2 regions of the Arthrobacter sp. P1_H7 genome follow, and region 1 is predicted to be linked to the other one. Evidence: riboswitches for the same ligand, from Rfam matches in the RefSeq annotation. Region 1 holds a riboswitch; the other holds the start of a gene.
What was found. A riboswitch is a leader RNA that binds a small molecule or an ion and turns the genes downstream of it on or off. The one in region 1 is predicted to bind glycine.
Positions count from the first base shown of each region.

Region 2: another riboswitch for glycine. It lies ahead of gcvP (aminomethyl-transferring glycine dehydrogenase); the one in region 1 lies ahead of gcvP (aminomethyl-transferring glycine dehydrogenase).

Region 1 is NZ_JBFUCO010000010.1:55,672-59,765, reverse strand. It holds gene AC1DXI_RS11200 (hypothetical protein) at 37-804, opposite strand; glycine riboswitch at 1,200-1,297, shown strand; glycine riboswitch at 1,299-1,406, shown strand; gene gcvP (aminomethyl-transferring glycine dehydrogenase) at 1,459-4,094, shown strand, end outside.
Region 2 is NZ_JBFUCO010000019.1:4,497-8,590, forward strand. It holds gene gcvP (aminomethyl-transferring glycine dehydrogenase) at 1-2,816, opposite strand, end outside; glycine riboswitch at 2,856-2,970, opposite strand; glycine riboswitch at 2,972-3,070, opposite strand; gene AC1DXI_RS17905 (TetR/AcrR family transcriptional regulator) at 3,302-3,841, opposite strand; gene AC1DXI_RS17910 (MFS transporter) at 3,909-4,094, shown strand, end outside.

The sequences.
Region 1 (4,094 bases):
GCAATCACGTCCACACATCGCGGGTGAGCCCGGATTTTACGTGGACGGGAAGGTGGGCACGTCCGGCCACCGGCGGGCGGCAATGGATTTGGCACCCAGCCCTGCCAACGCGATGACCAGAGCCAGCAAGATTTTGGAAGCTGCTCCGCCCTCGGGTCCAAGTGTTGCCGCCAGGATTTGCCGACTCATTAACAGCATCTCCTGCAGGTCGCCAGCCAGGATACGGGTCCCCAGGACGTAGTTGACCGAGATGAACAGGGCGGGAACCAACCACAACAGGGCAAGGTTCGCGGCCCACACCGCGGCCCGCCGCGCAGGACGAAGGCCGCACCATGCCAGGGCGCAACCAACGAGGATGGCCGGAATCCAGTGAGCCGCGGACGGCACTGCCGCGGGGACGTTGATGTGCCCAACGAAGCCGATAACCCACTCCACCGTCCACGAAGCGAACGGCACCGCCACGAGTCCGGCGGCCAATGCCGCCAGGCTCCGGGACCTTGAACAGAGCAGCAGGTGCGCCACGAGGGCCGCAGCGAGGGAGGCGGTCACGCCCGCGAGTAACCCGGCGAAGTAGAGGCTCGCCGTTGTTCCGCCCGTCAAGCCGCCGTCGAGCACTGTGAAGGACTGGACGGCCGCCGTGAACTGAACCACCAGAACGCCGGCTGCCGCGCACCACGTCACCAGTCGCCGTCGGGCGGGGGACCAGATGCGCACCGCGAGTCCGGCCGCCGCACCTCCTACGGTGAGGAGGGCCACGATCGTGGTGAGTTCGTACTGGCTTAGCGGCAGTAACGACACAGGCATCTGGTCTGGAACGACCTCTGCGCCCCACAAGTTCTGCAACGGGAGCTGTGCGCCGGATACCAGCCAAGGGCCCAAGCCGAGCAATCCTGCCAGGATCCCGATCAGACACCCCCAAGCGGCATCCCCGGCGGGAGTCCTGCTTGGTGGTCTGCTGGGGGCTGCCTGTTCCATCGCTTGATCCGGAAGGCTCACGGAGGCTCCTTGCGTATGAGCGCTCTGGCGGGACGCGCATGAAAATGTAAAGTATCCCGTTCAGAATAAGGCGCCGAATGGACTAACGGCGAAGAGCTCCCGCCGTCGTCCGCGGGAACAGCGACTCAATTGAAATAAATTTTGCATCCTGCCCGGGAACCGGATAAATTGTGAGCTGTGTCACCGACCAGTGGCACAGCTTATGATCTGCGGCGGGAGAGTCCTGCCGGTACGTTCAGCAGGCGCCGTAGGAGCAAATCCTCCCCAGGAATCTCTCAGGCCCACGTACCGCCGCGGCAAGGCAACTCTGGAAAGCAGTCCGGGCAACCGGGCTCACCGACGGTGCAAGTGGCGCGCTGCTATCAGCAGGGCAAAACGGAAACTCTCAGGTCCAATACAGAGCGGGGAGGAACCCGAATCATCGTGGCGTCTTGATGCCACCTGAATTATGGAGTTCCTCTCATGACGGTTCAATCGTCCCCGTCCACCTTCGCAGACCGCCACATCGGCGCCCGCCGCCAGGCCGACATCGACACCATGCTCAAGGCCGTCGGCTACGACAGCGTTGATGGCCTCGTTGACAACGCGGTCCCCGATTCCATCCGCCAGGAAAAGCCCCTCACCCTGGACAGCGCCCTCAGCGAAGTCCAGGTGCTGGCCGAACTGCGCAAGCTTGCCTCCAAGAACAAGACGGCCGTGCAGATGATCGGCCAGGGCTACTACGACACCGTCACCCCGCCGGTGATCCGCCGCAACATCCTCGAAGCCCCCGCCTGGTACACCGCCTACACCCCGTACCAGCCGGAAATCTCCCAGGGACGCCTCGAGGCGCTGCTGAACTTCCAGACCATGGTCCAGGACCTCACCGCGCTCCCGGTGGCCAATGCGTCCCTCCTGGACGAGGCCACCGCGGTTGCCGAGGCCGTGCTTCTCATGCGCCGCGCCAACAAAAACAAGTCCGCTGCCGGGGCCAAGACCGTCCTCGACGCCGACTGCCTCCCGCAGACCATTGCCATCGTCAGGGGCCGAGCGGAGGCGCTGGGCTTCGAGGTGCAGGTCGCTGACCTCTCCGCCGGTCTGCCCGACGGCGACATCAACGGTCTCGTCCTCCAGCAGCCGGGCGTCTCCGGCCGGGTGTGGGACCAGTCCGGCGTGATCGCGGAGGCCAAGGAACGCGGCGCACTGGTCACCGTGGCGGCGGATCTGCTTGCCCTGACCCTGATCACCCCTCCGGGTGAGCAGGGGGCGGACATCGCCGTCGGCTCCACGCAGCGCCTGGGCGTGCCGCTGTTCTTCGGCGGCCCGCACGCCGCGTACATGGCGGTGCGCGAGGGCATGGAACGCACGCTCCCCGGCCGCATCGTAGGCGTCTCCAAGGACAACGCCGGCGTCCCGGCCTACAGGCTGGCCCTGCAGACCCGCGAGCAGCACATCCGCCGTGAGAAGGCCACGTCCAACATCTGCACCGCGCAGGCATTGCTGGCCATCGTGTCCTCGTTCTACGCCGTTTACCACGGCCCTGACGGGCTGAAAGCGATCGCCGAGACCGTCCACAACAACACCCGCGCCCTCGCCGCCACGCTGAAGATCGTCGGCCGCGAACTGGCGAGCGACTCCTTCTTCGATACCCTCACGGTCCGTGTGCCCGGCAAGGCCGCCAAGGTCATCGCCGCCGCCGAGGCCCGGGGCATCAACCTGCGGCTCATCGACGCGGACACAGTTGGCGTGTCCGTCGATGAAACCACGACGCCGGAGGTCCTCTCCGCGGTCGTCGTCGCCTTTGGCGCCGGTCCGGTGGTGGAGGCCAAGGGGTTCGAGCTGCCCGAGACGGTGCTGCGCACCTCCGAATTCCTGCAGCACCCGGTCTTCAACACGCACCGTTCCGAAACCCAGCTGCTGCGCTACATCCGCCGCCTCTCGGACCGTGACCTGGCCCTGGACCGCACCATGATCCCGCTGGGCTCCTGCACCATGAAGCTGAACGCCACGGCCGAGATGGAAGCCATCTCCTGGCCGGAGTTCGCCTCGATCCACCCGTTCGCCCCGGAATCCCAGACCGAGGGCTGGCGGGAACTCATCGGCGGTCTCGAGGCTGACCTCGCCGAAATCACGGGCTACGACCAGGTCTCCATCCAGCCCAACGCCGGCTCGCAGGGCGAGCTCGCCGGCCTGCTGGCGATCCGCGGCTACCACCTCTCCCGCGGGGACGCCCAGCGCAACGTCTGCCTCATCCCGGCTTCGGCCCACGGCACCAACGCGGCCTCAGCGGTGCTGGCCGGCATGAAGGTGGTTGTGGTGGCCACCGCCTCCGACGGCACGATCGACCACGCCGATCTTCAGGCGAAGATCGAGGCCAACAAGGACGCCCTGTCCTGCATCATGATCACCTACCCGTCTACCCACGGGGTGTACGACGCCGACGTCCGCGAGGTCTGCGACTCCGTGCATGCGGCCGGCGGGCAGGTCTACGTCGACGGCGCCAACCTCAACGCCCTCGTCGGGCTGGCCCAGCCGGGCAAGTTCGGCGGCGACGTTTCGCACCTGAACCTGCACAAGACCTTCTGCATCCCGCACGGTGGCGGCGGACCGGGCGTCGGCCCGGTTGCCGCTAAAGCGCACCTGGCGCCGTTTATGCCGGGGGACGCGAACAAGGCGCACGACGCCGGCGCTATCGAACCAGGAACTGGAGTTGCGATCTCCGCTTCACGTTACGGCTCGGCCGGCGTCTTGCCGATCTCCTGGGCCTACGTGAAGCTCATGGGCGGCCAGGGCCTCACCGAGGCCACCAAGTCCGCGCTGCTGGCGGCGAACTACATCGCATCCCGGCTGGATGAGCACTTCCCGGTGCTCTACACGGGGGAGAGCGGTCTGGTGGCCCACGAATGCATCCTGGATTTGCGGGGACTCACCGCCAGGACCGGCGTCACCGCCGAGGACGTGGCCAAGCGCCTCATCGACTTCGGCTTCCACGCCCCCACGCTGTCCTTCCCCGTGGCGGGCACCCTGATGGTGGAGCCCACCGAGTCCGAGGACCTGGCGGAGATCGACCGCTTCATCGAGGCGATGATCAGCATCCGCCGGGAGATCGACCAGGTCGC
Region 2 (4,094 bases), on a different contig from region 1:
CGGTCCCCGGCGGCGCCGTCGATGCGGCCGACGGGCGGGAAGTACTTGTCCTGCTTGAGCGTGTGGACCGGGAAGACGGCCTGTTCGCGCGGGTACTCGCGGGTCCAGTCGGTGCTGATGACGGCGGCGGCCGTGTGTGGGGCGTTGCGCAGCGGGCTGTGCTCCACGGTGAAGTCGCCGTGGGCCACCTGGTCGATCTCGGCGCGGATGGCGACCATGGCCGTGATGAAGCGGTCGATCTCGCCGAGGTCCTCGGATTCGGTGGGCTCCACCATCAGGGTGCCGGCCACCGGGAACGCCAGGGTCGGGGCGTGGAAGCCGTAGTCGATCAGGCGCTTGGCCACGTCCTCGGCGGTCACGCCGGTCTTGGCCGTGAGTTCGCGCAGGTCCAGGATGCACTCGTGCGCCACGAGGCCGCCTTCGCCGGTGTAGAGCACCGGGAAGGAGTCGTTCAGGCGGGCCGCGATGTAGTTCGCCGCCAGCAGGGCCGACTTGGTGGCCTCGGTGAGGCCGCGGCCGCCCATGAGCTTCACATACGCCCAGGAGATCGGCAGCACGCCGGCCGAGCCGTAGCGGGAGGCGGAGATCGGGGTGCCGTCGGCGCCGTTGGCCGGGTCCGCCGCGTTGCCCGGCATGAACGGGGCCAGGTGGGCTTTGGCCGCGACCGGGCCGACGCCGGGTCCGCCGCCGCCGTGCGGGATGCAGAAGGTCTTGTGCAGGTTCAGGTGCGAGACGTCGCCGCCGAACATGCCGGGCTGGGCCAGGCCGACCAGGGCGTTGAGGTTGGCGCCGTCGATGTAGACCTGGCCGCCGGCGGCGTGGATCGCGTCGCAGACCTCGCGGACGTCGGCGTCATACACCCCGTGCGTGGAGGGGTAGGTGATCATGATGCAGGACAGGGCGTCCTTGTGCAGCTCGATCTTGGCGGTCAGGTCCGCGTGGTCGATCGTGCCGTCGGAGGCGGTGGCCACGACCACGACCTTCATGCCGGCCAGCACGGCGGAGGCCGCGTTCGTGCCGTGCGCGGACGCCGGGATCAGGCAGATGTTGCGCTGCTCGTCACCGCGGGAGAAGTGGTAGCCGCGGATCGCCAGCAGCCCGGCGAGCTCGCCCTGGGAGCCGGCGTTGGGCTGGATGGAGACCTGGTCGTAGCCGGTGATCTCGGTCAGCTGGGCCTCGAGGTCCTCGATCAGTTCACGCCAGCCGGCGGTCTGGGATTCCGGGGCGAAGGGGTGGATCGAGGCGAACTCCGGCCAGGAGATGGCTTCCATCTCGGCCGTGGCGTTCAGCTTCATGGTGCACGAACCCAGCGGGATCATGGTGCGGTCCAGGGCCAGGTCACGGTCCGAGAGGCGGCGGATGTAACGCAGCAGCTGCGTCTCGGAACGGTGCGTGTTGAACACCGGGTGCTGGAGGTAGTCGGAGGTGCGCTCGACGGCGGGGTCCAGGCCGAAGCCTTCAGTGGTGTCTGTCACGGACGCGCCGAACGCGGCAATGACGTCGGCGACGACTCCCACCGTCGTGGCCTCATCGGCGGAGATGCCGACGGTGTCGGCGTCGATGGCGCGCAGGTTGACGCCCTTGGCGTCGGCTGCCGCGATGATCTCTGCTGCCCGGCCCGGCACCGAGACGGTGATGGTGTCGAAGAAGGAGGTGTGCAGCACGTCCAGGCCGGCGGCCTTCAGGGAGGCGGCGATGGTCTTGGCGTGGACGTGGACCGACTGGGCGATTGCCTTCAGCCCGTCCGGGCCGTGGTAGACGGCGTAGAAGGAAGCCACGATGGCCAGCAGGGCCTGGGCGGTGCAGATGTTGGAGGTGGCCTTCTCGCGGCGGATGTGCTGCTCGCGGGTCTGCAGGGCCAGGCGGTAGGCCGGGACGCCGGCGTTGTCCTTGGAGACGCCCACGAGGCGGCCGGGCATGGAGCGCTCGAGCCCCTTCTGCACGGCCATGTAGGCCGCGTGCGGGCCGCCGAAGAACAGCGGCACGCCGAAGCGCTGGGCGGAGCCGACGGCGATATCAGCCCCCTGCTCGCCCGGGGACGTGATGAGGGTCAGGGAGAGGAGGTCTGCGGCGACGGTGACGAGGGCGCCGCGTTCCTTGGCGTCGGCGATCACGGCGGTGTGGTCGAACACGCGGCCGGAGACGCCCGGCTGCTGCAGGACGACGCCGTTGATGACGCCGTCGGGCAGGCCCTTGGAGAGGTCGGCGACCTCGACCTCGAAGCCGAGGGCTTCGGCGCGGCCCTTGACGATCGCGATGGTCTGCGGCAGGCAGTCGGCGTCCAGGACGGTCTTGCCGTCGTGGGCGGCCTTGTTCTTGTTGGCGCGGCGCATCATCAGCACGGCCTCGGCGACGGCGGTGGCTTCGTCCAGCAGGGAGGCGTTGGCGATCGGCAGGCCGACGAGGTCCTGGACCATGGTCTGGAAGTTCAGCAGCGCCTCGAGCCGGCCCTGGGAGATCTCCGGCTGGTAGGGCGTGTACGCGGTGTACCAGGCCGGGGCTTCGAGGATGTTGCGGCGGATCACCGGCGGGGTGAGCGTGTCGTAGTAGCCCTGCCCGATCATCTGCACGGCGGTCTTGTTCTTCGACGCCAGCTTGCGCAGCTCGGCGAGGACTTCGACCTCGCTCAGGGCCGCGGCGAGCGCGAGGTCGGCGTCCTGACGGATATCCTTCGGAACGGCGGTGTCCACCAGGGCGTCGACGGTGTCGTAGCCGACAGCCTTCAGCATGGCGTCGACGTCGGCCTGGCGGCGCGCGCCGATGTGCCGGTCAACGAAGGACGTGGAGGCTGGGGTAACAGTCACAAGGAACTCCATAACTCAGGCGGCGCAGGGTACGCCACATTGATTCGGGTTCCTCCCCGCTCTGTATTGGACCTGAGAGTTTCCGCGCAGCCTGCGTTTCAAGGCTCCGCTTGCACCGTCGGTGAGCACAGCATGTCTGGGACACGCCTGCTACTTTCCAGAGATGCCTTGCCGCGGCGGTACATGGGCCTGAGAGATTCCTGGGGAGGGTTTGCTCCTACGGCGCCTGCTTGTACCTACTTGCAGGACTCTCCCGCCGCAGATCAAAGGCGTATTCAATTGGGGGTGACAACAGTCACAGCTCTCATTGTCCTATGCCGGGCGCGCGTCCGCAAACTCCCTCCCGGCGGCGGACCCAGGTTACGGCCGTCGAGCCGCCCGCCGGGAAATCCGGCGGCGCGAATTCGCCGGAAACGTCCGGGGTCGCCGCAACTTTCCGGCGAGCCCGGAGGCGTCCGGCGACTTCGGCGGGGGTGGCTGGGCTCGGGGGGGGGGCGTCAGCCGCGCAGGCGCTCGACGGCGGCCAGCAGGCCCTGGACGTCCGCTTCGACTTCCGGCAGGGGCCCGCCGGGGCCGCGGGTCAGCATCGCGTTGAAGTACAGCCCGTCCCCCATGTACAGGACGGCCTTCGCCATGGCTGGCCCGACGTCGGCCGCCAGCAGTTCCAGCCAGCTCGCCTGGCCGGCGGCGAAGCGGCGGAGGGTTTCCCCGTGTGCCACCTCGGCGAGCCGCGTGGCCGCCACGAAGACCCGGTCCATAGGCGTGTCCGCCCACACCGAGGACTTGATGAAGTATGCCGCCGCCCCCTCGGGGGCTGCCGCCATGGCCGCAACATCCGCGGCCAGAAGCCGGTCCAGCCGTTCCAGCAGGACCGCGATCATCGCCTCCTTGGTCGGGAAGTGGTAGAGCAGGCCGCCCTTGGAGACGCCGGCCCGGCGCGCGACGGCGTCGAGCGTCGCGGCGCGTTCGCCGACTTCGATGAGCAGGGATTCGAAGGCATCGAGTACGGCCTCGCGGGCGACGGGTTTCCTGGGCATGCCTCCCATCATGCCTGTCCGGCCGCGCATTTCTTAACTGTACCGTCCAGACGGTATAGTTACGTTCATGAGCATCGCATCGATCACCCCAGCCACCAGCACTCCGGCGACCACCGCCCCCCGGGCACCGTGGCGTGACTGGGTCGCCCTGGCCCTGCTGATGTTCCCCGTCCTGCTCGTGGCCGTGGACAACACCGCGCTCACGTTCGCCCTGCCGGCCATCGCCAGCAGCCTGACCGCTTCCGGCGTCGAA